DNA from 3 places in the Citrobacter werkmanii genome. Region 1 is predicted to be linked to each of the others. Evidence: predicted binding sites of a transcription regulator. Region 1 holds the regulator's gene; each other region holds the start of a gene.

The links. The regulator Fur, encoded in region 1, represses iron uptake genes when iron is present. The targets are predictions, from matches to a motif close to ATAATAATGAGAACNACTATCAA.
Region 2: the regulator Fur is predicted to act here: its motif matches at 5,869-5,891, upstream of exbB (tol-pal system-associated acyl-CoA thioesterase).
Region 3: the regulator Fur is predicted to act here: its motif matches at 3,578-3,600, upstream of FOB24_RS11280 (TonB-dependent siderophore receptor).

Annotation. Positions count from the first base shown of each region.
Region 1 is NZ_CP044101.1:1,761,169-1,771,381, reverse strand. It holds gene kdpD (two-component system sensor histidine kinase KdpD) at 1-526, shown strand, start outside; gene kdpE (two-component system response regulator KdpE) at 523-1,200, shown strand; gene pgm (phosphoglucomutase (alpha-D-glucose-1,6-bisphosphate-dependent)) at 1,296-2,936, opposite strand; gene seqA (replication initiation negative regulator SeqA) at 2,961-3,503, opposite strand; gene ybfF (esterase) at 3,697-4,470, shown strand; gene ybfE (LexA regulated protein) at 4,599-4,886, shown strand; gene fldA (flavodoxin FldA) at 5,042-5,572, shown strand; gene fur (ferric iron uptake transcriptional regulator) at 5,862-6,308, shown strand; gene tcuR (tricarballylate utilization LysR family transcriptional regulator TcuR) at 6,436-7,362, shown strand; gene tcuA (FAD-dependent tricarballylate dehydrogenase TcuA) at 7,460-8,863, shown strand; gene tcuB (tricarballylate utilization 4Fe-4S protein TcuB) at 8,850-9,989, shown strand; gene tcuC (MFS transporter) at 10,043-10,213, shown strand, end outside.
Region 2 is NZ_CP044101.1:4,339,293-4,349,505, reverse strand. It holds gene FOB24_RS21385 (DASS family sodium-coupled anion symporter) at 1-257, opposite strand, end outside; gene dkgA (2,5-didehydrogluconate reductase DkgA) at 446-1,273, opposite strand; gene yqhD (alcohol dehydrogenase) at 1,377-2,540, opposite strand; gene FOB24_RS21370 (AraC family transcriptional regulator) at 2,734-3,633, shown strand; gene yghB (DedA family general envelope maintenance protein YghB) at 3,724-4,383, opposite strand; gene metC (cystathionine beta-lyase) at 4,515-5,702, opposite strand; gene exbB (tol-pal system-associated acyl-CoA thioesterase) at 5,953-6,687, shown strand; gene exbD (TonB system transport protein ExbD) at 6,694-7,119, shown strand; gene FOB24_RS21345 (hypothetical protein) at 7,191-7,598, opposite strand; gene FOB24_RS21340 (hypothetical protein) at 7,600-8,004, opposite strand; gene FOB24_RS21335 (ESA_00282 family adhesion-associated protein) at 8,109-8,612, shown strand; gene FOB24_RS21330 (aldo/keto reductase) at 8,677-9,717, opposite strand; gene FOB24_RS21320 (methyl-accepting chemotaxis protein) at 10,200-10,213, shown strand, end outside.
Region 3 is NZ_CP044101.1:2,224,961-2,235,173, forward strand. It holds gene ndh (NADH-quinone dehydrogenase) at 1-533, shown strand, start outside; gene FOB24_RS11275 (glycine zipper 2TM domain-containing protein) at 702-1,241, shown strand; gene FOB24_RS11280 (TonB-dependent siderophore receptor) at 1,299-3,479, opposite strand; gene comR (TetR family copper-responsive transcriptional repressor ComR) at 3,727-4,362, opposite strand; gene bhsA (multiple stress resistance protein BhsA) at 4,606-4,863, shown strand; gene ldtC (L,D-transpeptidase LdtC) at 4,950-5,915, opposite strand; gene mfd (transcription-repair coupling factor) at 6,064-9,510, opposite strand; gene FOB24_RS11305 (acyltransferase family protein) at 9,629-10,213, opposite strand, start outside.

The DNA.
Region 1 (10,213 bases):
TCTGTTGGATATGGCGCGAATTCAGTCTGGCGGCTTTAATCTTAAGAAGGAGTGGTTAACGCTGGAAGAGGTGGTGGGCAGCGCCCTGCAGATGCTGGAGCCAGGACTCTCTGCTCCGATTAACCTGTCGTTACCCGAACCGTTGACGCTGATCCATGTCGATGGCCCGCTTTTTGAACGGGTGTTGATCAACCTGCTGGAGAACGCCGTAAAATACGCGGGTCCGCAGGCACAAATCGGCATTGACGCCAGCGTTGATGGCGAGCACCTGCTACTGGACGTCTGGGATAATGGACCGGGTATTCCGTCGGGTATGGAACAGCGCGTTTTTGACAAATTTTCCAGAGGAAACAAAGAGTCATCGGTACCCGGCGTGGGGTTGGGACTGGCCATTTGTCAGGCGATTGTGGACGTGCACGGCGGTACCATTTCCGCCCATAATCGTGCCCAGGGGGGGGCATGTTTCCGTGTTACACTACCCCAGGAGATCCCCCCTGAACTTGAAGATTTTCATGAGGATATGTGACAAACGTACTGATTGTTGAAGATGAACAGGCCATTCGCCGCTTTCTGCGCACTGCGCTGGAAGCCGATGGCCTGCGTGTATATGAAGCGGAAACGCTACAACGTGGTTTGCTGGAAGCCGCCACGCGAAAACCCGATCTCATCATTCTCGATCTTGGCCTGCCAGACGGCGACGGCATTGATTTTATTCGCGACCTGCGGCAATGGAGCGCAATCCCGGTAATTGTGCTTTCAGCCCGCAGCGAAGAGAGCGATAAAATCGCCGCACTGGATGCCGGCGCCGATGACTATCTCAGTAAACCCTTCGGTATTGGCGAGCTACAGGCGCGATTGCGCGTGGCATTGCGTCGCCACGCCAGCGGCGCGTCTCCCGAACCGGTGGTGCATTTTTCCAACGTAAAAGTGGATATCGCCGCCCGCCTCGTACACCGTGGTGACGAGGAAATCCATCTGACGCCGATTGAGTTTCGCCTGTTAGCGGTACTGCTGAATAATGCCGGGAAGGTACTGACGCAACGCCAGCTGTTAAATCAGGTCTGGGGGCCGAACGCCGTTGAGCACAGCCACTATCTGCGAATTTATATGGGACACCTGCGCCAGAAACTGGAGCTGGACCCGGCTCGTCCACGTCATTTTCTGACCGAAACCGGGATTGGCTATCGGTTTATGCCGTAAGTCTAGTCGAATAAAAAAGCCGGATCAGCATACATGCTATCCGGCTTTTGTATTCATGCCGGATGGTGACGTTAGCGTCTTATCCGGCCTGGGGTTTACGCGTTTTTCAACACTTCGCTGACGATCTCAACCGCTTCTTTTTCGATCTGTTTGCGGTGTTCTTCGCCGAGGAAGCTTTCGCAATAGATCTTGTAAGCGTCTTCTGTGCCTGACGGACGCGCGGCAAACCAGCCGTTGTCAGTCATCACTTTCAGACCGCCAATGGAAGCACCATTGCCAGGTGCCGCGGTCAGACGTGCGGTGATCGGGTCGCCCGCCAGCGTGCTGGCGCTTACCATTTCCGGAGACAGCTTAGACAGCGCCGCTTTCTGCGCGGAGGTCGCGCTCGCCTGCAAACGATTGTAGCTCGGCGCGCCGAAGCGAGCAGCCAGTTCATTGTAGTGTTCTTGCGGGTTCTTACCGGTCACTGCGGTAATTTCTGCCGCCAGCAGGCACATGATGATGCCGTCTTTGTCGGTCGACCACGGTGTACCGTCGAAACGCAGGAAAGAAGCGCCCGCGCTCTCTTCACCACCAAAGCCAAAGCTGCCATCGAACAGACCGTCAACAAACCATTTAAAACCGACCGGCACTTCCACCAGCTTACGACCCAGATCGTTGACCACGCGGTCAATCATTGCCGAGGAAACCAGCGTCTTACCGACGGCAACATCTTTGCCCCACTGTGGGCGATGCTGGAACAGGTAGTTGATCGCCACCGCCAGGTAGTGGTTCGGGTTCATCAGCCCCGCCGGGGTGACGATACCGTGACGGTCATAGTCCGGATCGTTGGCAAAGGCCAGATCGAACTTGTCACGCAGCGCCAGCAGACCCGCCATCGCGCACTCGGAGGAGCAGTCCATACGGATTGCGCCGTCTTTATCGAGATGCATAAAGCGGAAAGTCTGATCAACATGGTCGTTAACGATAGTCAGGTTCAGGTTGTAGTGCTTCGCAATACGCTTCCAGTATTCGATACCGGAACCGCCCAACGGATCAACACCCAGCGTCAGACCCGCTTTCTGGATCGCCGCCATGTCGACGATATCCGCCAGTCCTTCCACAAACGGTTGAACCAGGTCCTGCTCTTTCACATGACCCGATGCCAGCGCCGCGTCCAGCGACATACGCTTCACGCCTTGCAGACCGTCAGCCAGCAACGCGTTAGCCCTGTCTTCCACCACTCTGGTGACGTTGGTATCTGCCGGACCACCGTTTGGCGGGTTGTATTTAATGCCACCATCTTCCGGCGGGTTGTGGGACGGCGTGATCACAATGCCATCAGCCAGCGGGCCGCCTTTTTTGTTGTGGACCAGGATGGCATTCGACACGGCAGGGGTTGGCGTAAAGCCGTTGTTTTCCTGCACGATGACATCAACGCCATTCGCCGCCAGCACTTCCAGCACAGAGATAAAAGCCGGTTCAGACAGCGCGTGGGTATCCTTGCCCACATAGCACGGGCCAGTAATCCCGTTTTTCGCACGTTCTTCAGCAATCGCCTGGGCGATAGCCAGAATATGCGGCTCGTTAAAACTATGACGACCTGCACTGCCGCGATGCCCGGACGTACCGAACTTGACGGCGTGCTCAGCGTTCCCTGCCGTTGGTTTCAGTACATAGTACTGTGCCGTCAGTTGGGCGACGTTAATCAAATCACTCTGTTGCGCAGGTTGACCTGCACGGTTGTGGATTGCCATTGCCTGGTCCTTCTAATGCAAGGATTAAATTGTTCCGCAAACCTTTTCAATCAATTCCGCAGGGAATTGCATTGACTGCATGATGTGCTCCACCATGCTGCATTTACGGCCGGTGTTGGTATTGGTGATCACCCAGTACGGCGTGCCTGGCACGTGTTTCGGTTTGGTTTGATTACCATTTTTCAGCAGCGTCTGTTCATCTGCCGCAAAATAAACGCGCGTCCGGCCATGCAACGAATCCGTTGCTTCGGCGAATGCGTTTTGATCCAGAGAATAGAGTGTAGACAGCACCAGCATAAAGCGATTTACTGCTTTCTTCTGTTCCGCATATTCATCGGACAACAGCAGTTCACGCATCGCGCGCACTTTATCTTTTACGGGGTTAACCGGCTTAGCTTCCACGACAGGTTGCACAGCGCGGACTTCTTTTACTACCGGAGTGACAGGCTGTGCTGCGGCGGAAAATTTCAACATACGCCGTAAAATGTCGGATGCGCTCTCGCCGATATGCTTGGTATGGCTGGCAATATAGCTATAGAGTTCATCATCAACTTCAATCGTTTTCATCTTAATCCAGTGCAGTGTTTAGCTGAATACAAGTTGTTGGGTTAACACGCGTAGTGTAAAGGCAAATCCCAACAGCGGATAGCGTCAAGCCTGGTGACTGATAAAACTCGGAGTAACCGTAGTTGTTGCAGCCCTGTGGCAGAATGGTCAACATGATACCCTAACCCGTGAGTGTGAAAAAAAGAACTTTGCCATGAAATTGAATATCCGAGCTCAATCTGCGCAAAACCTGCACAATAATTCTCCCATCGTCCTGGTTCACGGCCTGTTTGGTAGCCTGGATAACCTGGGGATCCTGGCACGCTCCCTGGTGGCCGATCACGATATCATCCAGGTTGATATGCGAAATCATGGCCTCTCGCCCCGATCGCCTGAAATGAATTATGCGGCCATGGCGCAAGACCTGGTGGATACGCTGGACGATCGACAGATCGAAAAAGCGATCTTTATTGGTCACTCGATGGGGGGAAAAGCCGTCATGGCGTTAACCGCGTTGGCCCCTGATCGTATTGATCGGCTGGTGGCTATTGATATTGCGCCGGTTGACTATCATGTGCGCCGTCACGATGAGATTTTTGCGGCAATCAATGCCGTAACCGAGGCACAAGCGTCCTCGCGCCAGCAGGCGGCAAGCGTCATGCGCCAGCATCTGCAAGAGGAAGGTGTTATTCAGTTTCTGCTGAAATCCTTTGTTGACGGCGAGTGGCGCTTTAACGTTCCCGTATTGTGGGATCAATATCCCAATATCGTCGGTTGGCAAACCCTCCCGGCATGGGAGCACCCGGCATTGTTTATTCCAGGCGGTAACTCCCCTTATGTCACCGAAGCGTATCGCGAGCAACTGCTGGCACAATTCCCGCAGGCTCGGGCGCACGTTATCGCAGGCGCGGGGCATTGGGTACATGCGGAAAAACCTGAAGCAGTGCTGCGGGCCATCCGTCGTTATCTGAACGAACCGGCTAACTGATTAAAAACTCAGCGTCCGTGCGCGATTACGCGCGTGGGCGTTGGCGTGCCTCTCCTGCTGATGTATTATGGCGCGCTATCCATCCGGGCGGACGCCTGGCTGATTGTTTCCCCGAAGTCACCAAGATCATGGCCAAAGAACAAACGGACCGTACGACATTAGATCTGTTCGCGCAGGAGCGTCGCCCGGGACGACCCAAAACTAATCCGCTCTCGCGTGATGAACAGTTACGTATAAATAAACGTAATCAGCTTAAACGTGACAAAGTTCGCGGGCTTAAGCGTGTCGAACTGAAACTGAACGCTGATGCCGTTGACGCGTTAAACGAGCTGGCCGAGGCGCGCAACATGAGTCGCAGTGAACTCATCGAAGAGATGCTGATGACCCAACTCACCGCATTGCGCGGTCAGGCATAGTCTGAATTTCTGCTCTAAATCATAAATCGTGTAGCACAGAGTGCAGTCCCGCGTGTTTGCTGTTTCCGCATGCCTGACTGTTCTGCTATGATTGCCCTTATCCGTGGGCAATGCGCCACCACCATTTCAATAAGTTTCAAGAGGTTATTTTACTCATGGCAATCACTGGCATCTTTTTCGGCAGCGACACCGGTAATACCGAAAACATCGCAAAAATGATTCAAAAACAGCTTGGTAAAGACGTTGCCGATGTACATGACATTGCAAAAAGCAGCAAAGAAGACCTGGAAGGGTATGACATTCTGCTGCTCGGCATTCCAACCTGGTACTACGGTGAAGCGCAGTGTGACTGGGACGATTTCTTCCCTACCCTCGAAGACATTGATTTTAACGGCAAACTGGTTGCATTGTTCGGCTGCGGCGACCAGGAAGATTACGCAGAATATTTCTGCGATGCGTTAGGCACAATTCGCGACATCATTGAGCCACGCGGCGCCACCATCGTCGGTCACTGGCCAACGGCGGGTTATCACTTTGAAGCGTCCAAAGGCCTGGCTGACGACGACCACTTTGTCGGTCTGGCTATCGATGAAGATCGCCAGCCGGAGCTGACCGCTGAACGCGTAGAAAAATGGGTTAAGCAGATCTCAGAAGAACTGCACCTCGACGAAATCATCAATGCCTGATTTCGCGCGGCGCAGATCCTCATCTGCGCCGCATCAATAGATAAAACCAATCAAAATAATTGCTACAAATTTGTAACTTTTCCGTCTGACCCTGTACAATGGCTGGATGCCAATCGGGTGTTGCACAGTGTGTTTGTCGGCGATACCACGTTTTGATTAACAATATATGCCAGAGACTTGCTGTTTTCATTTAACCATGGCAGTTCTATAATGATACGCAATTTCTCAAGTGCAATTTCTGTCACTTCTGTTAATGAAGTGAATCGTTTAGCTACAGGACAGATTCCGCATGACTGACAACAATACCGCATTAAAGAAGGCTGGCCTGAAAGTAACGCTTCCTCGTTTAAAAATTCTGGAAGTTCTTCAGGAACCGGATAACCATCACGTCAGTGCGGAAGACTTATACAAACGCCTGATCGATATGGGTGAAGAAATTGGTCTGGCGACCGTGTATCGTGTGCTGAACCAGTTTGATGATGCCGGTATCGTGACCCGCCACAATTTTGAAGGTGGTAAATCCGTCTTCGAACTGACTCAACAGCATCACCACGATCACCTCATTTGCCTCGACTGCGGCAAAGTGGTCGAGTTCAGCGATGATTCCATTGAAGCGCGTCAGCGTGAGATTGCGGCTAAACATGGTATTCGCTTAACCAACCATAGCCTCTATCTTTATGGCCACTGCGCCGAAGGCGATTGCCGCGAAGATGAGCATGCGCACGACGGCAAATAATGTGACGATTTCTGAAAAGCCAACCATCCGGTTGGCTTTTTTTATGGGCCAAATTTGACCATCCCCCTCTTCCTTCTACGTCAATGTTGCTTTAATGTAAAAATCAATTGCCATTCGGAGAGTTGAAATGGAACTTCGTCAACTACGCTATTTTGTGCGTATTGTAGAAACCGGCAGCATGGGTAGCGCGGCGCTCGATCTCAATATCGGTGTTTCGGCACTCAGTCAGCAAATGACGCGCCTGGAAAGCGAACTTGCTATTCGTCTGCTTCAACGCACCTCGCGCGGTGTGACGCCCACCAGCGCCGGACTGGCTTTTTACTCCCAGGCGCAGCTGGCGCTCCGGCATGCAGACGATGCAATCCTCGCCGCGCGCGAGGCCCGACTTTCCGGACACGTCAGCGTCGGTATGGCCCCCAGTACCGCTTCCGTTCTCGGCATGCCATTTATTCACGCCATGCGGGAAAGCTATGCTGATGTTCGCCTGCATGTGGTGGAAAGTCTCTCTGGCAACCTGGAACGAATGATTAATACCCGCCAGATTGATCTGGCTGTCGTGTTTCAAAAAGAAAAGATCCTGCGCTGGAGCGCCAGACCGATTCTTGAAGAACGGCTGTTTTTGATTGGGACCCATGCCCTATTGGCTGATATTGTCGACGACAATATTGCTCCAGCCCAACTGGCAAATATTCCATTGATCATGCCAAGCCCGGGACATGGTCTGCGCGGCAGGCTGGATGCCATCTGCCAGGAACACGCGCTAAATATTGAGATCGCTACTGAAATTGATGGTCTGGCGTTACTGATGCGCGCCGTACGCAGTGGCATTGGCGCCACTCTTCAGCCCGGTGCGGCGATCTCCCATCTCGATAAAGAAACTCTAAGAGTGATCGGCGTCTATAATCCGATACTTAGCCGCCCTAACTTTCTGGTCAGCCTCTCTGACGATGAACTTACCCCGGCAGGCCTTGCCGCCCGTGTGGTGCTGACGAAAGTTATGCATCAACTGGTGGAAGCAGGAAGCTGGCCTGGCGCTACTCTTTACAATAACTAAAGTACTGTTTAGCACCACATCATAGCGCCCGCACCAGCTGTGCGTATACATTTCAATTACAAATTTAACAAATAGTTAAATGGTAATGGAGTATACGATGGTTGATGTTCTGGTGATTGGTGGTGGTAATGCCGCGTTATGTGCTGCCTTGACCGCCCGGGAGCAAGGAGCTTCGGTACTCCTGCTCGAAGCGGCCCCCCGGGAATGGCGCGGAGGAAACTCCCAACACACGCGTAATTTACGTTGTATGCATGATGCGCCGCAGGATGTGCTGGTGGACAGCTATCCTGAAGAAGAATTCTGGCAAGATCTGTGGCGCGTCACGGAAGGGAATACCAACGAAGCGCTGGCGCGTCTGGTGATCCGTACCTCTTCACAATGCCGCGACTGGATGCGCCAGCACGGCGTTAACTTTCAGCCACCTCTCTCTGGCGCTTTACACGTGGCGCGAACCAACGCCTTTTTTATGGGCGGTGGAAAGGCCCTTGTGAATGCCTATTATCGCAGCGCAGAAAAGCTGGGAGTGCAGATCCGCTATAACACCCCGGTTCAGGCGCTTGAACTGCGTAATGGCGAGTTCGTGGCGGCGCTGGCAGGCGAAGAGCGCATCACCGCTAAATCCTGCGTGCTTGCCGCTGGCGGTTTTGAGTCTAACCGCGAATGGCTACGAGAAGCATGGGGAGAGAACAAGCGCGGCGAATGGCCAGCGGATAACTTCCTGATTCGCGGCACGCGCTTTAACCAGGGCGTACTGCTCAAATTTATGATGGATGCCGGAGCCGACATTATCGGCGATCCCTCCCAGTCACACTGCGTGGCCATTGATGCCAGAGCGCCATTATATGACGGCGGGATTTGCACCCGCGTGGACTGCGTCTCGCTCGGTATAGTGGTGAACCGGGACGCTGAGCGCTTTTATGATGAAGGTGAAGATTTCTGGCCCAAACGCTACGCCATCTGGGGACGTCTGGTCGCTCAACAGCCAGGGCAGATTGGCTACTCCATCATCGACAGTAAAGCTATTGGCCACTTTATGCCGCCGGTCTTTCCCGGCGCGCAGGCCAATACGTTGGCAGAGCTGGCTCTTCAGTTAGGACTGGATGCCGAACGTTTTACCCACACCGTGACGCAATACAACAACGCCTGCCAGCCAGGTCAGTTCGACCACACCGTTCTGGATAACTGCGCCACCAAAGATTTGCTACCCGCGAAAACGCACTGGGCGCGACCACTGGACCAGCCGCCATACTACGGCTATGCCCTGCGGCCAGGGATCACCTTCACTTATCTTGGGTTAAAAGTGAACGAACACGCCGCTGTGCATTTTGCCGGGCTTCCAAGCCGTAACCTGTTCGTCGCCGGAGAGATGATGGCGGGCAACGTGTTGGGCAAGGGCTACACCGCTGGCGTGGGGATGTCGATCGGCACCACCTTTGGCCGCATTGCCGGAAAAGAAGCCGCGCTGGCCGCACGTAAGGAGACACGTCATGAAGCAGCTTGAGAAACTGATCATCGAAGCGCAAATTATCACCGAACCGGAAGCTGAAGTTGAACGTGTGATGCAGGTGTGCAATGCCTGTCGCTATTGTGAAGGCTTTTGCGCCGTATTCCCGGCGATGACGCAACGTCTGGAATTCGGTAAAGCGGATATCAACTATCTGGCGAACTTGTGCCATAACTGCGGCGCTTGCCTGCACGCGTGTCAGTATGCCCCGCCTCATGAATTTGCCATCAACGTACCAAAGGCGATGGCGGAGGTCCGGCTCGAAACCTATCAGCATTATGCGCAACCCGCCGCCTTTGGCGCGCTTTATCGTCGCGCGGGCGTAACCGTGATGCTGGCGCTGGTTTTCGGTCTGATCCTGTTTTTACTCCTCGCTATAGGTTTGAAAGGTTCACTATTCCATCCTCCGCTGGCCGGGGATTTCTATCAAATTTTCCCGCATAACCTGCTGGCCTGGATGTTTGGTTCGGTCTTTATTCTGGCGATCGGTTTGCTGATGGCGGGCGTGATCCGCTTCTGGCGCGAGATCTCTCCGGGTATGCCGCGTTCCGCCGAGATTGCTGAAGCCTCACACGATGCGCTGACGCTGAAATATCTCGATGGTGGCCACGGCAAAGGTTGTAACGAAGCGGATGATGCTTTCACCCTGATGCGCCGCCGTTTCCACCACTTTACCTTCTACGGTTTTATGCTCTGCTTTGCCGCCACCGTGGTGGCTACAGGCTATCACTACTTTGCAGGCATAGAAGCGCCCTACCCGTTCTTCAGCGTTCCGGTGATGCTGGGCACGCTGGGCGGAATTGGTCTGGTTGTCGGCCCGGCTGGCTTGCTATGGCTGAATCTTAAACGCTCACCGCTACACGGCGACGCACGGCAAAAACCGATGGATCGCGGTTTTATTTTGCTGCTGCTGCTGACCAGTCTGACCGGTCTGGCGCTGCTGGCGGGAAGAGACACCTCATGGATGGCTATTTTACTGGCTATTCATCTCGGCGTGGTCATGGCGCTTTTTCTGACCATTCCTTACGGAAAATTTGCCCACGGATTTTACCGCTGCGCAGCCTTACTCAAGTGGGCGATTGAGAAACGGCGCGGCAAACAAGCGGGGGTCACAAGCGACTAACCCGCAAACTCTTACCTCTATAAATATTATGATAAGACAGTGGAGCAACCCTAATGACACAACAACCATCGCGCGCCGGAACTTTCGGCGCAATACTGCGGGTAACCAGCGGTAATTTTCTCGAACAGTTCGACTTTTTTCTGTTCGGGTTTTACGCCACCTATATCGCAAAGACGTTCTTCCCCGCGGAGAGTGAATTTGCCGGGCTCATGTTGACCTTTGCG
Region 2 (10,213 bases), 2.4 Mb from region 1:
GTGGTGATGGCGCCGCTGGCGGTTTTATCGCCGGCAGCATAGGCGAGCGCGAACACCGTAATACCAATAATGCCGACCGCGCCGATGGGTAAGACTTTCGCCACAATAGAGGCGATGGTGGCAACGAAGATAATTGCCGAATGCCAGGCTGGCGCACTTAACCCAGTGGGGGGAGTAAGCTGCCAGAGACCGGCAGAAATGAGTACTATAAGAATTAATGGGAGCCATTTGACGCCATTACTTTTTTTATCAGCCACGATTACGCACCTATAGGTGTGGTAAATATATTCATTAGATGAATATATTTATTGAATAATTAACAGGTTATGTTGCGTAATGCTGCTCCAGCGACTGCAAGAAATACATCAATATATGTATGTTAATTGTTTCCTGATATTTCATTGCCAGCAAGGCCCGACGGGAGTGTCGGGCCGGAGAGAAGAGATTAACCGCCGAACTGGTCCGGGTCTGGTCCCAGCCGTCTGCCCTGATCGAGTTTCGCGATTTCGCCTAATTCTTCTTTATCCAGGCGGAAGTCCCAGACGTTAAAGTTTTCAGCGATACGGGCAGGCGTCACCGATTTCGGAATAACCACCAGACCGTTATCCAGATGCCAGCGGATGACAATCTGCGCTGGTGATTTACCATATTTCTCTGCGAGGTCACGGATGATCTTTTGGTCGAAGACGTCTTTCCCGCCCTGCGCCAATGGACTCCAGGATTCGGTCTGGATCTTATGCGTGGCGTTCCAGGCATGAAGCTGGCGCTGCTGCATAAGTGGGTGCAGTTCTATCTGGTTGATCACGGGATGAACGCCAGTTTCATCGATCAGGCGCTGGAGATGATTGATCTGAAAGTTGCACACGCCGATGCTCTTAATCAGCCCTTCTTTTTGCAGATCGATCATGTTTTCCCACGCTTCAACGTAGTGATCGATCGCCGGAACAGGCCAGTGCATCAGGTAAAGATCGAGGTAATCGAGCTGGAGTTTCTCCATGCTTTCGAGTAAGGCTTCACGGGCGCGTTTCTGATCATCATTCCACAGCTTGGTGGTGATGAATAACTCTTCCCGCGGCACGCCGGCATTACGTATCGCTTTGCCGACACCTTCTTCGTTTTTATATGCGGCGGCGGTATCAATCGAACGATAACCCACTTCCAGTGCTTTATGGATAGCGGTAATGACTTCTTCGTTGCTTGCCTTCCAGACCCCCAGGCCCAGTTGCGGCATGACGTTACCATCCTGTAGCTTGATAATGGTTGGACCGGTCATAATTCCCCCCTGGATTACAGTCACCGGAGCAAGCTCCGGTGAGTTAGGTGTGACTTAAGTCTGGTATAAATACCCAAAAACGAAAGGCGGAGGTTAAAAAACCTTAGCGGGCAGCTTCGTAAATCCGACGGCTGACGTCGAGCGTAATGTCCTGATGTTCACCCAGTTTCGTACCGCCGTGCGCTTGCAGTTTTTCCAGCAGCGCCGGGATGGAGCTACCGTCCAGACCGTAGTCAGACAAGCGTGTTGGTACGCCCATTTGTTCGAAGAAAGCACGGGTAGCGGCAATGGCGGCATCAATACGCTGGTCTTCGGAACCTTCGGTGATATTCCAGATACGCTCTGCGTATTGCAGCAGTTTGGCACGCTTGGTATCGCGTTTTTCATTCCACAGCGCAGGCAGAACGATGGCCAGCGTTTGCGCATGATCCAGACCATGCATCGCGGTCAGTTCGTGGCCCAGCATATGGGTTGCCCAGTCCTGCGGTACGCCTGCGCCAATCAGGCCGTTCAGCGCCTGGGTTGCCGCCCACATCACGTTCGCACGCACGTTGTAGTTTTCCGGCTCCTGCAAGGCTTTCGGACCTTCTTCGATCAGCGTAAGCAGAATGCCTTCGGCAAAGCGATCCTGAATTTTCCCGTCGACCGGATAAGTTACATACTGCTCAACGGTATGCACGAAGGCATCTACAACGCCGTTCGCAACCTGACGTGGCGGTAGGGTATAGGTGTAAACCGGATCCAGAACGGCAAATACCGGTTGTACAAACGGGGTCATAAAGGCCAGTTTGTCGCCGGTGGTTTTCCGCGAGATGACCGCGCCGGAGTTAGATTCAGAACCGGTGGCGGGCAGGGTTAATACGGAGCCCATCGGGATGGCGCTTTTTACGTCGTTGCCGTGAGTTTCCAGAATACGCCATGGGTCGATGCCGTCAGCGTACTGTGCTGCTGCCGCGATGAATTTGGTGCCGTCCAGTACCGAACCGCCGCCCACTGCCAGCAGGAACGTTACTTTTTCATCACGCACGAGCTTTACCGCATTCATTAGCGTTTCATAAGACGGGTTTGGCTCAATACCGCCAAACTCCAGCACGTCCAGGCCTTTCAGTGCATCCTGAACCTGTGCCAGGACACCGGTTTTTTTCACACTGCCGCCGCCGTAGGTAATCAGTACGCGGGCATCCTGAGGGATTTGGTCGCGCAGCTCTGCAATAGCGCCTTTACCGAACAGAATTCGGGTTGGGGTATGGAGATTAAAATTGTTCATTGCTCGTTCCCTTGTGTGGGTAAAAAAGAGGGCAGGAGAGTGTCTGCCGGATGATGAACATTGTGGTCGCCAGCCGCGCTGCTCTCAATGCTCATTTCTGCCGATGTCTTGCCCATTTCTACAGATTACTGGAGAAAACGGATAAATCTGCGCATTATGTCAGGGTCGCAAACCGATGATGAAATGGTGCTTTATGAACCGTGAAGAGATCTGCCTTCTGCTGACAGATAAAATTAAGCAGCTGAAAAACAATGAAAATAAACTCAGTGCATTGCTGCCAGATGTCCGCCTGCTGCACGGAACGGTGCCAGCGGCGCGCACACCGGTCATGTATCAGCCAGGCATCATATTTCTCTTCTCTGGACATAAAATTGGTTATATCAATGAACGTGTATTTCGTTATGACGCCAATGAATACTTGCTGCTAACCGTACCTTTACCCTTTGAATGTGAAACGTATGCGACACCGGAGGTTCCGTTGGCCGGAATTTATCTGAATGTCGATATCCTGCAATTGCAGGAGCTGTTGATGGACATTGGAGAAGACGAGCTGTTTCAGCCTGCCATGGCGGCCAGTGGAATTAACTCCGCGACGCTTTCAGACGAAATTCTCTGCGCCGCTGAGCGACTGTTGGATGTGATGGAGCGCCCGTTGGATGCGCGTATTCTCGGCAAACAGATCATTCGCGAGATCCTCTACCATGTGCTGACCGGGCCGCGCGGCGGCGCGTTACTTGCGCTGGTCAGTCGTCAGACGCATTTCAGCTTGATAAGCCGGGTGCTGAAGCGGATTGAAACCAAATACACCGAAAATCTCAATGTAGAGCAGCTGGCGGCAGAGGCGAACATGAGCGTGTCGGCGTTTCATCATAATTTTAAAGCGGTGACCAGCACGTCGCCGCTGCAATATCTTAAAAGCTATCGTCTGCATAAAGCGCGGATGATGATGATTCATGACGGGATGAAGGCCAGTGCGGCAGCCATGCGCGTCGGCTATGAGAGCGCATCGCAGTTTAGCCGGGAGTTCAAACGTTTCTTTGGCGTGACGCCGGGGGAAGATGCGGCCAGAATTCGGATGATGCAGGGGAGTTGATTTCTTGTCCGTCTGAAAGGTACACCGTAGGCCTTAAAGCTGCGCGCCATAAGGCAAAATGCCGGAGATTATCCGGCCTACGGATGCGACTCAGGCGCTACAGTATTTTTTTTTAATCACCACGAACAGGGTTCCCAACAGACCTGCGGTTAACAGGGCAATCGGTAGGATCATTAAAAAGGTCATCACCTGATCTTCATGGCGTTTAACGAACGGGATCATGCTCAGCGCGTAGCCAAAGCTGGTGACGACGGTGACCCACAGCAGGCCGCTCAACCAGTTAAAAAACTGGAATCGACGGTTAGGCAACCCTGAAATTCCCGCCATAGTCGGCAGCAAGGTACGTACGAACGCCAGGAAGCGCCCGGCCAGCAGCGCCATCAGGCCGTGTTGGTCAAACATGCAGGTGGCGCGCTGATGATATTTTTCAGGTAATTGCGCCAGCCAGCCTTTTACCGTTCGCGTGTTGCCCAGCCAGCGTCCCTGAATGTAACTGAGCCAGCAGCCCAGGCTGGCGGCGGCGGTCAGAATAGCTATGGTAGGTAAAAAACTCATCACGTCCTGGGCGATCAGCGCTCCAGCCAGTAATAACAGGCTGTCTCCGGGTAAAAAGGAGGCGGGCAGCAGGCCATTTTCTAAAAACAGTGTGGCGAACATGACGAAGTACACCACGCTCACAACGTGTGGATCCGCCAGCGCGGCAAAGTCGTGTTGCCAGAGCGCGGAGACAATATCTTGAATAACTACCATGGACTTTCCTGTGGAACAGCGTTTATGTGTGGATTGTACTCCTGAATTGTCCGGGATGCCTTGATCCCGGACGCAACAATTGCAGACTTTTCCACCAGAAGTGTCTGCATATATGTCCATCTATGGCAATGTTACTCGATTCGGGCAAATCCTGCGGCTAAATCGGCAATCAGATCGTCAACATTCTCTAAACCGATATGCAAACGGATAAGCGTTCCGCTGAAGTCCACCTCGCCTTGCGGACGGATTGCCGCAATGTGCTCCGGCTGGTTGGCGAGAATCAGCGACTCAAAACCGCCCCAGGAGTAGGCCATGCTGAACAGGCTGAAGTGATCCAGATACGCGGCTAACTCTTCATTATTTAGCTTCTTATTCAACACAAAGGAGAATAGCCCGCTGCTGCCGGTAAAATCACGTTTCCAGAATTCATGGCCTTTACTGCCGGGCAGCGCCGGGTGATTAACGCGGGCGACCTGTGAGTGGTTGGACAGCCACTCGGCGACCTTTAAGCTGCTTTCATGATGCTGGCGTAAGCGTACGCTCAGCGTGCGTAATCCACGGCTGGTCATATAGGCGGTATCGGCGTCGAGCATTTGTCCCATCAGATAGGCATTTTCGCGCAGTTGATCCCAGCAACGGGCATTGGATACCGCTGTGCCGACCATGCCGTCGGAATGACCAATCAGGTATTTCGTACCCGCCTGAATCGAGATATCGATACCGAAATCCAGCGCCTTGAACAGCACGCCGGCAGCCCAGGTGTTATCAATTATGATGACTGCATCAGGCGCAACGCTTCTGACGGCGGCTACAATTGCCGGCACATCATGTACCTCCATGGTGACGGAGCCGGGTGATTCCAGAAAGACAACTTTGGTGTTCGGCTGAATGTGCTTCACAATATCGGCACCCACCAGCGGATCAAACCAGCCCGTTGAGACGCCTAGTTTGCCGAGAATTTTGGTGCAGAAGTCCTGGCTGGGTTCATAGGCGGTATTGGTCATCAACACATGATCGCCTTGTTCAACAAAGGCAAGGATGGTGTTGGCAACGGCTGCCGCGCCGCAAGGGAACAACGCGCAGCCCGCGCCGCCTTCCAGTTCGCACATGGCTTCCTGCAGCGAAAAATGCGTCAGGGTTCCACGACGTCCGTAGAAAAGCGCACCGTTAGCACGGTTGCGCGTGGCCTGCTTTTTTGCCTCAACGCTGTCAAACACCAGCGAAGAAGCGCGCTGGATCACGCTATTTACCGAGCCCAGCGTGTACTTTTTACTGCGTCCTGCGTGCACGAGTTTGGTTTCAAGTTGTTTATCTGCCATGGTGTATTACCTGTTTTTATACGTCTGGATGTCTAAACTACCATGAATCAAAGATGACGCATCCTGCAGAAAGGTCATACAGTAGAAAATAATCTCAAAATGCTTCTGGTGACTTTTTTACTGCGTAAGCGCAAGGAAAAGAAACCAAAGGTGCGGCAATATGTAAATAGTAATGAGAACGACTATCAATTCGACGTTGTTTTGATATGATTACGCTTAGATTTTGTGATTTGCGTCCTGGAGATACAGAGTGGGTAATAATTTGATGCAGACGGACCTTTCCGTCTGGGGTATGTATCAGCACGCCGATATCGTGGTTAAGTGCGTGATGATTGGGCTGATTTTAGCGTCAGTGGTCACCTGGGCTATCTTCTTTAGTAAGAGCCTTGAGTTCTTTACTCAGAAACGCCGTCTTAAGCGTGAACAGCAACTGCTGGCGGATGCCCGCTCTTTAGACCAGGCAAACGAGATTGCCGCAGGATTCGATGCTAAAAGCCTTGGCGCACAGTTGATTTATGAAGCGCAGAACGAGCTGGAACTGTCGGAAGGCAGTGACGACAACGAAGGTATTAAAGAGCGCACCGGTTTCCGTCTGGAGCGTCGTGTGGCGGCAGTAGGTCGTCATATGGGACGCGGTAACGGATACCTGGCCACCATCGGGGCAATCTCGCCATTCGTGGGTTTATTCGGTACGGTATGGGGCATCATGAACAGCTTCATCGGGATCGCACAAACCCAAACCACCAACCTGGCCGTTGTTGCGCCGGGTATTGCAGAAGCGCTGTTAGCGACCGCGATTGGTCTGGTTGCGGCGATTCCTGCGGTCGTCATCTACAATATTTTCGCACGTCAGATTGGCAGCTATAAAGCGATGCTGGGCGATGTCGCGGCGCAGGTGCTGTTGCTGCAAAGCCGCGATCTGGACCTGAACGCCAGCGCCTCCGCGCATCCGGTACGTGCTGCGCAGAAATTACGTGTAGGGTAATGTTCCATGGCAATGAGCTTTAATGAAAACCTGGACGATAACGGTGAAATGCATGAAATCAACGTGACGCCGTTTATCGACGTTATGTTGGTTTTATTGATCATCTTTATGGTGGCCGCGCCGCTGGCAACAGTAGATGTGAAGGTGAATCTCCCTGCCTCCACCAGTACGCCGCAGCCGCGTCCCGAAAAACCGGTTTATCTGTCAGTCAAAGCCGATAAAAGTATGTTTATCGGCAACAATCAGGTGACGGATGAAACCATGATTAGCGAGCTCAATACGCTGACAGAAGGGAAGAAAGACACCACAATTTTCTTCCGCGCGGATAAGACCGTCGATTATGAAACCATGATGAAGGTAATGGACTCGCTGCATCAGGCGGGTTTCCTGAAGATTGGTCTGGTCGGTGAAGAGACCGTGAAAGCGAAGTAACTTTCTCGCCGGGTAGTGGTTTTCACCTACCCGGCCTGCTTATCCTGATTCCACGCCCCACAAACCTGTTCTTATCTGTTTTCATCTAACGCGACCGTGGTTATCCTGGTCGGTTCGTAGCTGCCTTCGGACAGCTTGCGCGTCAGGCGTAAGGTGGCCGTTTCTCGCGCGAGTATATGCTGGTAGGTGCTCTCCAGCCGGGCCATGATTTTATCCCGCAGTTCGGGTTGTTGGGCTATGATGGCCTCAATCGCGGCGCCATAGATCTCTTCTTTCGCCTGTAGCGCATAAATTTCACGGCGATTTTGCCATTTCATCCGCACCAGCGCGGCGGGTATAGAAACCATTTCCTGGGCAACGCTTTCCAGTGTTGCGTTTTTATTGGCAATCAGGATGGCTAAATTCTGCTTTAAGACAAACTCATCACTTTTATGGTCATCTAAAGCCAAATAAACATTATTATCCTCAACATCTTTCATTTTATTTCTCTTCCAGAGAATAAAAAATAGGATCGCTGGATTCGCGGGTAATTAAATTAAGCCAAATTTTATTGCCTTGCTCATTAATGATGGCTGTTTTTTCGGTCAAAATTTCACTTAATTCTTGTGCGTTAATGTCGCCTTCTGCTTGCAATGAATTGAGCAAGCGCGTGAATGACTCAATCTTTGCCGCGCAAAACAAACGCTCTTTTAAATGACGGTCGCTCTCTTCAAACAACATATTGCGCGCCTGGCCGGTCGCTGTAGCGCTGATCAAAATATCTGCTTCATAATCGCTTAATGTTCTCTTTCCCTGAGTCAAATTTTCACTGTTTTCTGTGGGGAAGGTATTAGTCGATGTTTGAGATAAATGATAATGCGCGGGAACAAGATGCTCGGGAAGCATGTTGAAATATCCTTTGATGCCAATACTGTATTGTTTTTAATATGTCAGGCTGCGTTGACAATAGCATGGCGTAATTTTAAAATCAAAAAAAATGGAGCCAGTATATGAACAGTATATTTTATTCTGTTATTACCCTGCTATTGCTTACCTGCGGGGTGCTTTTGTTGATGCGCAGCGCAAATAAAAACCGCTATGCAGAAAATGGTAACGCTGGACACCAGCCGGAAATCTTGAGTAAAGAAGAGGGTGAAGATCATTTTTCTGTATTGATGAATTCGATTACCCCGGTATGGTATTGGCGGGTTAATCACGAATATATCGATTTTATCCACTCGACGATCAAACGGATGACGATGGCGGAGCTGAATGAGACGCCTGGCTTATTTGATGCGCAGCGGCGCTGTAGCGACCTTAACTCTGCGGTGTATAAATATTACGACAATATAAAAAAACGCTGTCTCAGCGGCGAGAAGGTCTCGCATGCCGATCTGGATGTGCTCAACTTACGTCAGTGCTTCAGGGAGTTCAGCCTGGAGGCTTACCCTGCGCTCGTCGCGCTGGTGTGGCCGGAATACCAGCGTCCACAGCTCAAAGCAGAAGAAGTATAAGGTCATGGCGCGTTACCATGGCCGGGTAGATCTACATGGCTACCCGGCACGGAGTGACGAACGGCTATTTGTCAGATGAGGCTTGCCACAGGTTCAGCTCGCCATCAGCGACGTGTTTATCGATCTGCGCCAGTTCTTCGGCGCTGAACGTCAGATTAGCCAATGCCTGAACGTTTTCTTCCAGTTGCTCCGGTCGGCTGGCGCCAATTAATACCGAAGTGACCCGGTTGTCTTTTAGCAGCCAGCTTAAAGCCATTTGCGCCATCGACTGTCCGCGCTGTTGCGCCATCTCATTGAGCAAACGCAGGCTGCTAAGGTTTTCTTCCGTCAGCATATTTTCTGTTAGCCCACGGACTTTTTTCCCTTCACGCTGCATACGTGAACCTTCCGGGATGCCGTTGAGGTATTTCCCCGTCAGCAGTCCCTGGGCCAGCGGCGTAAAGGCAATACAGCCCATGCCGTTAGCTTCCAGCGTATCCAGCAAGCCACTGCTGTCTACCCAGCGATTAAGCAGGTTGTAAGAGGGTTGGTGGATAAGAAGTGGAATTTTCCATTCCCGCAGCAGTTCGGCCATCTTTTGCGTTCGTTCCGGGGAATAGGATGAGATGCCGACATACAGCGCTTTACCGCTTTGCACCGCATGGGCCAGCGCTGAGGCGGTCTCTTCCATTGGCGTATTTTCGTCCACGCGGTGCGAGTAGAAGATATCGACATAGTCGAGACCCATGCGTTGCAGACTCTGGTCGAGGCTGGCAAGCAGGTATTTACGCGAACCGCCAGAACCGTACGGCCCTGGCCACATGTCGTAGCCTGCCTTGGTGGAGATGATCAACTCATCTCGGTATTGTGCAAAATCCTCGCGCAGTAAACGGCCAAAATTCTCTTCTGCGCTGCCTGGGGGCGGCCCATAGTTATTGGCCAAATCAAAATGGGTGATGCCTAAATCAAAGGCTTTACGCAGCAGGGCGCGCTGTGACTCCAGCGCCTGAACGTGCCCAAAACTGTGCCACAAACCCAGCGACAGCGCGGGTAAGCGTAAACCGCTGCGTCCACAGTAGCGATAGAGCATCTGCTCGTAACGTTCAGGATTGGCAAACCAGGCCATGAGATCTCCTTAGTGCAGGTGAATTTCGAAACAGCGTTTCTATTCTAGCGGGTTCTCGGTGAATATTCCGTTCACAGGTCACACTGGGATGAAAAACTGGGCAGAATTCGTTATGCGAGTTATTGAAGGAGACCCGCGTGTGAAGGCTATATATCTCCCTGCGTTAATCACGGCTTTCATAATGATCTGACCTCTCATTATGATAATACTGACTCTGATTTCTCTTGGGAGCGCACTCTTGCAGGGTTTAATAAATATTTACGATAAAAAACAAAGCATTATTAAATAATTTAGGTGAGTTATCTGAATAATAATGCTAGCTAATTTCATTAGCATTCATGTTGATATCATCTGGAGAGATATGGCCTGGACTTAAGAAAGTAAAAAAATAAAGAACGCATTATATCTTCTCTACCGCCTGCCGATAACAAGGATAAGTATCGCCTGATGGCGAATTCCTCATCAACGGCAAGGAAATTATTATGGGTTTGCTGAA
Region 3 (10,213 bases), 460 kb from region 1:
ATACCAAAGATGGCGAATACATTGAGGCTGACCTGATGGTGTGGGCCGCAGGGATCAAAGCGCCAGACTTTATGAAGGATATTGGCGGTCTGGAAACGAACCGAATTAACCAACTGGTGGTTGAGTCGACGCTGCAAAGCACACGCGATCCTGACGTGTATGCGATTGGCGACTGCGCTTCCTGCGCGCGTCCGGAAGGTGGATTTGTGCCGCCGCGCGCTCAGGCTGCGCACCAGATGGCGACCTGCGCGATGAACAATATCCTGGCGCAGATGAACGGCAAGCCGTTGAAAGCGTATCAGTACAAAGATCACGGTTCTCTGGTCTCGCTTTCTAACTTCTCTACCGTCGGTAGCCTGATGGGCAACCTCACGCGCGGTTCAATGATGGTAGAAGGCCGTATTGCGCGCTTTGTCTACATCTCACTGTATCGTATGCATCAGATTGCGCTGCATGGTTACTTCAAAACTGGCCTGATGATGCTGGTCGGCAGTATTAACCGGGTGATTCGTCCGCGTCTGAAACTGCATTAATATTGACCTCAGGCGTCGGACAATTTCACGCATCCGACGCCTTCCTTCAGAGTTCTCTGAATCATCTCGCTTTATCCCTGCCTTCCGCTATTTTCATCCGTAATCTGATTGGCATTCCTTACCTTCTGTTGCAAAGTTTTTGCTAATAGCAAAAAAGGAGGAAGTCCCGTGAATAAATCAATGTTGGCGGGTATAGGGATTGGCGTAGCTGCTGCGCTGGGTGTTGCAGCGGTGGCCAGTCTTAACGTTTTCGAGCGTGGCCCACAGTATGCACAAGTTGTCTCTGCAACACCGATTAAAGAATCGGTAAAAACGCCACGTCAGGAGTGTCGGAACGTGACGGTCACGCACCGCAAGCCGGTGCAAGATGAAAACCGTATCGCGGGTTCTGTGCTAGGTGCCGTAGCTGGCGGTGTTATCGGCCACCAGTTTGGTGGCGGACGCGGTAAAGATATTGCCACCGTGGCGGGTGCATTAGGCGGCGGCTATGCCGGTAACCAGATCCAGGGTTCGATGCAAGAAAACGATACGTACACCACCACGCAGCAGCGTTGTAAAACGGTGTATGACAAATCAGAAAAAATGCTGGGCTACGACGTGACGTACAAAATTGGCGATCAGCAGGGGAAAATTCGTATGGATAAGGACCCCGGCGCGCAAATTCCGTTGGATAACAACGGACAGTTGGTACTGAATAACAAAGCGTAAAATAGCATTATCCTGAACATTAGCCCCCCATTCGCTCAGGCTGGGGGGCTTTTTTTATCAGAAGATTAAGGCGTAGTTCAGACCAAAGGTACGACCCCGGCCCTTGTATTCATACAGTGACGGGCTGCCATAAGTTGGGCTGTACAGCAGTGGCGCACGTTGTCCCCATAGCGTGGTGTACTCTTCATTCAGCAGGTTTTCCACACTGAAGGTCAGCTTACCTAACGGGAGCTGGTAGCTGCCGATAAAGTCCATGGTGTTATAGCCGTCCAGCTTATTGCCGCTGGCGTCACTCAGATCAAATGTTTGCTGGCTCTGTACACGCAGCGACCACGGTTCAGGCGCCCAGCCGACCCATGCGGTTGCTTTAGATGGTGAAGCCAGAGTGACATCCCATTTCTGCCATTTACCGTTTTGTTTCACTTCGGATTTAATGACGTTGAAGTTGCCGCCCAGACTCCAGTCAGTATCGGCGATGAAATAATCTACCGCACCTTCCAGACCATAAATCCGACGATCGTCGGGCTGTACGTTTATGGTCATATCACTGCGGTTGATAACGATCGATTTATCCGAAGTGGAGTAATAAGCAGCCAGTTGTGTGCGCAGGTTATCGCCCGTGTAACGCCATCCCAGCTCGTACGAGTTAACTTTAATCCCTTCCAGGCGAGAATCCGCCACGTTGACGCTGCGCAGAAGTTGATAATGATCGCCAACCAGAGAATAGGTGCCGTTACCGTAATATTTCCCCGGATCCGGAAGCTCAACGCCTTGAGAGAAGTTAAACCAGGTTTGCTGGCGCTCAGTCAGGTGGGCGAGGATCCCGGCGTTAAACAGGAAGTTATCGTAATCGGTTTTGCCGCCCGGAATGGTATCGGCGGAGTTTGCAAGGCCCGTCGCGATTCCCTGCTGTTGGGCATAGCCAACGAAATCATCAACCCTGTTTTCGGTCCATTGATAGCGTACGCCGCCACTGAGAGTGAAGATATCGTTTATGTCATAGCTGTTTTGCAGGAAAGGCGCGAAGTTGGTGATGCTGTAACCAGGATAACGCCCGGTAGTATAAGCGGTACGGTTGTCCATGCCACCGGAGGGCAGAGAGTAAGCCAGATCGAAGAATTTCTGATTGGAATCGAAGGTTTCATGATCCGCATCGATACCCCACGTCAGTTCCCAGTCATCCATCACCTGGCTGTTGAGGGTAATTTTGGCACCGAACTGGTCGGTATCCTGCTGTGAGGCGGAGAAACTGGTGACCTTGCCTTTGCTCAGCGTAGGGAAGGGGTAGAATTTTAGCGATTCGTCGCGGTAATAGATTTGACTGACCAGGTTCTGACCAAAGAAGTCTGCATCGGAATACTGCAGACTGATCAGATGACGCTCGGTGCCGGGAATACGATCGGAGTTCAGTCCGCTGCTGGTATAAGCTTTACCGTTTCCGGTCACGGCGGACATGTTCTCGCCGAGATCCAGCCCGTAATCTTCATCCCCCTGGCTCTTGTAGTACTGGGTAACCAGTTGTAATTGACGGTTATCATCCAGCTCAATCGTCCCGGTGCCCATCACGTCCAGACGATCGGAATGCTGCAGGCCGGTTTGGGTGTTATCCAGCAGCAGAGCATCGTGGTTGCCGTCATACCAACCGCCAAACCGTTGATACGCGACGGACATACGACCGGATGCACGATCGGTTCCTCCACTCACCGCGGCGGCGACGCGTTCGTCATGATCGTTACTGTTATTAAACCCGCTTTTACTGCCCAGTTCGAGTTCGACTTCACGCTCAGGCTGACCTTTTTTGGTGACGATGTTGATCAAACCGCCGGTACTTCCTCCGCCATACAAGGATGTTGCGCCTGAGATGACTTCAATATGAGCAATGTTAAACGGGTCAATGGAGTCAAGTTGACGGCTGTCGGTACGGGAGGAATTCAGACGGACACCGTCTATCAATACTACGATGGCGCGACCGCGCATGTTCATGCCGTAATTGGTTCGTCCCTGACTGCTGACATCAATTCCGGGGATTAACTGAGCAAGAACATCCTTGAACTCTTTACCACCCTGAACTTGCTGTTCAATTTCGCTTCCTTCAATAACCCAGGTCGTTTGCGCCATTTCTGCCACGGTGCGTTGGCTGCGGTTAGCGCTGACGATGAGATTCTCTTCCTCCGCTGCGATAGCCTGTAGGGTTAAGGATAATAAGAGCGGATTGAGCACCCAGAGACGCTTATGCATTTGTATTCCTTTTAAAAAAGTCGGTCTGTTTTTGTTATTGCGGTAGAGAAACCGATAGTTACATTGGGAAACAGGTGTTAAAACAAATGCGAATATTGCTGATAATAATTGTCGTTATCAATACATTTTTTAAAAAAGATCTGCTAATGCGATGAAAACAATAAGGAATGAAGGGTTATTGGTACAAAAAACCGAGGGCTTTTAGCCCCCGGCGGTGTCATCTGTTCGTGGAAGAGAGAGGAGAGAGTTAAGCTTTGATGAGTTCAGGCCACAGCCGCAGGGTGGTGTGTGCGATCTGCATCAGTTTCTCAAATGACGCGCCTTCACGGGCGCTAATCGACATACCCTGTAAAATGCAGTTCAGGTATTCGGCCAGCTTTTGCACGTCGCAGTGGGCCGGAATTTCGTCACGCTGCTGGCGCTGACGAAGGAACTGGGTAAGCGTCTGTTCCTGCATCGCATGGCGTGATTTCACCGTGTGGGCGATCTCGCGGGAAGAGGCCGCCAGCGTCGCGGACGTATTAATCATAAAACATCCTGCCGGAGTATCTTTACTGGTAAAGCAGGTCGCTATGGCGGTGAAATAGTCTTCCAGTGCTGACTGAAGGCTTTTTTCTTCGCAAAACAGCTGAGCTTCGTGTTTCGCCGCGAAGCGAGTTATATAGCGGTCCAGCACGGCACGAAACAACCCTTCCTTGTTGGTAAACTCCGCATACAGCGTGGGCGCTTTCGCACCCGTTGCTTCCACGAGATCGGCGAGCGATGTCGCTTCATATCCGTGCTGCCAGAAGAGTGTCATGGCCTTATCAAGCGCGGCTTCCCTGTCGAACACTTTTGGTCGGCCACGGCTTTTTTTTGCACAACCTGTCGTTTCAGTTGTCATGGTGCCGATGTACCTTTGTTGGGTTTATTAAATAATCATTATAAAAATATTCCCCGCCACACTCCAGCGGATTAGCGATAAAAATAATTTATAGCTATTAGCATGAAAAATAAGGTCTTTATCTTTTATATAACGATCATTATAAAAAAATGTTGACGTGTGACCTGGATCACATCTATGATTTACCTATCGATCGTTAAGTTAATCATTACGACACCCATTCATCTGCAAAAGGTCACTATTATGAAAAACGTAAAAACTCTGTTTGTTGCTGCTGTTCTTAGCTCACTGTCATTTGCCAGCTTCGCCGCTGTTGAAGTTCAGGCCACGCCTGCAGGTCAACAGAAAGTTGGTACTATCTCTGCAAATGCGGGGACGAACTTAGGTTCTCTGGAAGATCAACTGGCGCAGAAAGCGGATGAGATGGGCGCGAAGTCTTTCCGTATTACTTCCGTTACCGGTCCTAACACCCTTCACGGGACTGCCGTTATCTACAAATAAGATTTAACCCATCGCAATGCCACTGCGAGTTAAATAAAAAACCCCCGCGGAATAAAATCCAGCGGGGGTTTTTTTATGGGTAATGTTTACATCGGTTGTTGAGCCACATCGTGATGACGGGTGACATCGACCGGCATGCCTGAGCGAATCTCCATCGCATGTTCCATGACGGCAGGGTCCGTTTGCGCCGCATTCTTAAAGGTCTGCATTGCGGCGTTCAACACGATCGGCAGCAGTTGCGGGTCATCATTGATCTTTTCTGACAGCGGCTGGTGCACTTCCACTAGTCGCATGCCGTTAGGTTCGACCGAGGCTTTGATCGGCGTGTTAATGATATTGACTTTGGTTCCTGGCTTCACTTGACGGAACAGGGTTTCAATATCATCGTCGCGCAGACGAATACAGCCGGAACTGACACGCATACCGATACCAAAGTCAGCATTGGTGCCGTGCAGCAGATAAACACCGCCGTATGCGGCTAAGCGAATTGCGTGATGGCCCATCGGGTTATCTGGCCCGGCAGGGACAACGGCAGGAAGATCGATGCCGTTTGCTTTATAGCGCGCGCGGATATTTGCCGTAGGCGTCCAGGTGGGATTAGCGCGTTTATCGGAAATGGTGGTTACCATGGTGGGCGTCAGCGTATCACCACCTAACTGGCCAATGCCAATAGGATATACGGTCACCGAATTTGTCCCCGGCTGGTAATAATAAAGACGCAGTTCGGCGAGGTTGATGACAATACCTTCGCGCGGTGCATCCGGTAACAGGGTTTGCAATGGGATAGTCAAAACGCTGCCAGGACGAGGCACGAAAGGATCAACGCCGGGGTTGGCCTGCAGCAGCGCTAAAAAGCCGACGTTGTATTTTTTCGCAATAGCTTCGAGAGAACCGCCATTGTCTTCGACAACGTGAACGGTATTCTGTCCCACCAGACGGCTTCCCGGCGGCGGCAGCGGCCAGGTGTTTGCCTGAGCCGGAAGTGCTAACGCGAAGGTCGCTGCAAGCGTAAAAAAGGCTAACCAGCGAGAGAGTCGATTATTGTTTAACATCACCATAAATCCATTGTTTTTACGTGGTTTTTATTATGTAAAAGTAAACAGGAATTATGGCCGTTTGCTGTGTCGGGAAGTGCAGGGAAGTGCAAAGAGTTTGTAAATTCACAGGCCGGGAGCGTTATGTGCGCTCCCGGCCTGCTCACTATGCTACGGCGTTTTCTTCAAGTTGGCGCATAAACTGGCGTACCCAGTCGATTCGCGTTTTACGCTCGCTCAGATCCTGCATAAATTTCAGCCGGGTTGGACCGTCCAGACGGAAGTGCTGCGGCTGTTTTTGCAGTAAACCAATCAGCCAGACCGGGTTAACGTGGTTTTTCTCTGCAAACTCAATCGTGCCGCCTTTTTCATTGCCTTCAAGCTTTCTGATGCCCAGTTTCTGCGCCTGTTGGCGTAACCGGGCAATATCCAGCAACGTACGGGCCGGGTCGGGCAGCAGACCAAAACGGTCTATCAGCTCGACCTTAATTTCTTCCAACTCGTTTTCGCCTTTCGCACTGGCAATACGTTTGTAGAACGACAGTCGCGTGTTGACATCGGGAATATAGTCATCCGGCAGCAGTGACGGCATGCGCAGTTCAACTTCGGTTTGCTGGCTGGTGAGATCTTCCAGCGACGGTTCGCGTCCCTCTTTGAGCGCATCGACAGCATTTTCCAGCAGCTCCATATACAGCGAGAAGCCGATGCTTTCCATGGAACCACTCTGATCTTCACCCAGCAGTTCCCCCGCGCCGCGAATTTCAAGGTCGTGGGTCGCCAGCGCAAAGCCAGCGCCCAAATCTTCCAGCGAGGCGATGGCTTCCAGGCGCTTTTGCGCGTCGGTGGTCATCGCTTTTGGATGCGGCGTCAGCAGCCAGGCGTACGCCTGATGGTGTGAACGTCCCACACGGCCGCGCAACTGGTGTAATTGCGCCAAACCAAAGTGATCGGCGCGTTCGATGATAATGGTGTTGGCGGTCGGGATGTCGATCCCGGTTTCGATAATGGTGGTGCACACCAGCACGTTAAAGCGCTGATGGTGGAAATCGTTCATCACGCGTTCCAGTTCGCGCTCGCGCATTTGACCATGGCCGATACCAATACGCGCTTCCGGCACCAGTTCCGCTAATCTGTCAGCGGTTTTCTGGATATTTTCGACGTCGTTAAACAGATAATAAACTTGCCCCCCGCGCAGAACTTCACGCAGGATAGCCTCGCGAACCACCAGATTGTCATATTCACGCACAAAGGTTTTCACCGCCAGACGACGGGCAGGAGGCGTGGCGATGATCGACAGATCGCGCATGCCGCTCATCGCCATATTGAGCGTACGCGGAATAGGCGTTGCCGTCAGCGTAAGGATATCGACATCCGCGCGCATTGCTTTGATGCGCTCTTTATGACGAACGCCAAAACGGTGCTCTTCATCGACAATCAACAGACCCAGATCTTTTAGCTTCACGTCCGCTTGCAGCAGTTTGTGGGTGCCGATGAGAATATCGATTTTCCCTTCGGCCACCTGCTCCAGAATCTGCGCTTGCTCTTTGGCGCTACGGAAACGGGACAGCATTTCAATACGTACCGGCCAGTTGGCAAAGCGATCACGGAAGTTGTCGAAGTGCTGCTGAGCGAGCAGGGTAGTCGGAACCAGCACGGCCACCTGCTTGTGGTTCTCTACGGCGAGGAAGGCGGCGCGCATCGCGACTTCGGTTTTACCAAAGCCGACGTCGCCGCACACCAGACGATCCATGGCCAGCGGCTGGCACATATCGCTGAGCACCGCGTTGATCGCCTGCGCCTGATCGGGCGTAGTTTCAAACGGGAAACTGTCGCAAAACAGTTGGTACTGCTCACGATCATGCTTAAAGGCAAAGCCTTCTTTCGCCGCACGCTGAGCATAGATATCCAATAGTTCTGCCGCGACATCGCGCACCTTCTCAGCGGCTTTCTGACGGGCGCGAGACCAGGCATCGCCACCCAGTTTATGTAGCGGCGCATTTTCTTCCGCGCCGCCAGCGTAACGGCTGATCAGGTGCAACGATGACACAGGCACGTACAGTTTGGCGTCGTTGGCGTAGGTGAGCATCAGGTACTCGCCGGTGATACCGCCCGCTTCCAGCGTGGTCATCCCGGCATAACGGCCAACGCCGTGCTCCAGGTGCACCACCGGTTGACCGGGATGCAGTTCGGCGAGGTTACGAATTAACGTATCAGGATTGATGGTGCGACGAGAATCCTGGCGGCGGCGCGCCACGCGCTCCCCGAGCAGATCGCTTTCGCAAATCAGCGCCAGGTTGCGTTTGCTATCAATGAAGCCGTGTTCAGCTGCGCCAATCATCAGATAGCGACCATTGTCGACGGCTTCGTCGAGACGCAATATGCGCTTCGGCGCGATTTTGATACGGGCGAGCAGTTCGCCAAGCGCTTCGCGGCGACCTTCGCTTTCAACGGAGAAAATCACCGAACCGGTGAAGCCTTCAAGGAATTTACGTAACGCATCTAACGGCGCTTTTTGCTGCGCCTGAACCGCGATATCTGGCAACTTCTGGAAGCCGAGGTTAGTATTCGCGGCTTTGTTCGCCAGAGTCTCAGTTTTCAGTTGAACACGGGGCCAGCGTTTAAGTTCGGAGAACAGCTCATCTACGCGCAGCCACAGCGAGTGTGGCGGCAGAAGCGGGCGCATCGGATCAACACCCCGGTTCTCAAAACGCGACAGGGTATCAGCCTGGAAGCGTTCTGCGCTGGTCTCGATATCGCCGGTATTGACCAATAACGTATTGGCGGGGAAATAGCTGAACAGGGGGGGCAGCGGCTCGCTGAAAAACAATGGCTGCCAGTATTCGATCCCGGCAGGTAACGTGCCTTTGCTGACCTGCTGGTAAATATGTTCGGCGTCGCGTTTAACTTCAAAGGTATCGCGCCACTGGCTGCGGAACAGCTCAATCGCCGTTTTATCGGTCGGGAATTCATGCGCGGGCAGCAAATTAATGGCGTCGACTTCTTCCAGTGTGCGCTGGGTGTCGGTATCAAACAGACGCAGACTGTCGATTTCATCATCAAAGAAATCCAGTCGATACGGTAATTCGCTGCCCATGGGGAACAGATCCAACAACGCGCCGCGCGTGGCGTATTCGCCGTGCTCCATCACCTGATCAACATGGCGGTAGCCCGCGCTGTCCAGTTGTTCGCGCAGGGCGTCGCGCGAAAGCCGCTGACCTTTTTTCATCACCAACGCATGACCATGCAGATAGCTGTGCGGACAGACGCGCTGCATCAGCGTGTTCACCGGCACAATCAGTACACCGCGCTGCATCGCAGGGAGTTGATACAGCGTGGAAAGCCGCGAGGAGATAATCTCCTGATGAGGGGAAAAGCTATCGTAGGGCAGCGTTTCCCAGTCCGCCAGGTTCATTACCATCTGGTCGGTAAACTGACGAATTTCATCATGCAGTCGCAGGGCATTTTGCATGTCCGGCGCGATCAGTACGACAGGACCCGCATGACGTTCAGCAATTTCAGCGACCAGCGTCGCGCAAGCTGCGCCGGTCAGTTCGCCTAACTGGCGCTGGTCAGAAGCGCTGGCCGGGAGCGTGTAACGATGTTGTTCAGGCATTCGGTTGTCAGGATCTCGTTTAGATATACATCTGATAAGCAATGTTCTTTATTATCCGTGATCGTTTCTCATAAGCAAATTGATTCGCCCCCTGATGGGGGCAAAAAGCGCGTTAAAATTAGCGCGAGGCCGTCGATAAAGACGGTGGAGAAAAGAGCAAGTCGGCAACGGTTTTTTGCGAAATCTTACGCACCAGCAAGCCAAACAGAGTGCACAACAGCAGGCAGGCGAAGGGATAAACCAGCAGCAGGAGCAACTCGCCGTACGCAGGCCAGGCGGCATGATTGATTTTGGGGATTAGCGTTAAGCTGAACAGCTCAACCAAAATACGGTGGGTGGTATAGATAGCGATAGTATTGGATCCAATCACGCTTAACGGGCTGGATGCGCGCATACCAAAGCGCTGCTCGAACTGATAAAACAGCTTCATGATTAGTACAATAGACAGGAGGGAAAGCAGTAGCGAAATATTTGCCAGCCACGCGACCACGGCGGCGACTACGCTAACCATAAATATGAGCGTATGGCGGCGCAGAGGAACCTCTTTGATCCATACCATCAGCGTTGCGCCAAACCAGGCGCCGAGGCTGTACCAGGGCAGGTTGCGAATCACGCTGTTCATTCCCCACCACGGCGTGGGGAAAAAATTGATCGCCACGCTCAGCACGACAAACAGCGCCAACAGCGGTAATGCCCAGCGGTT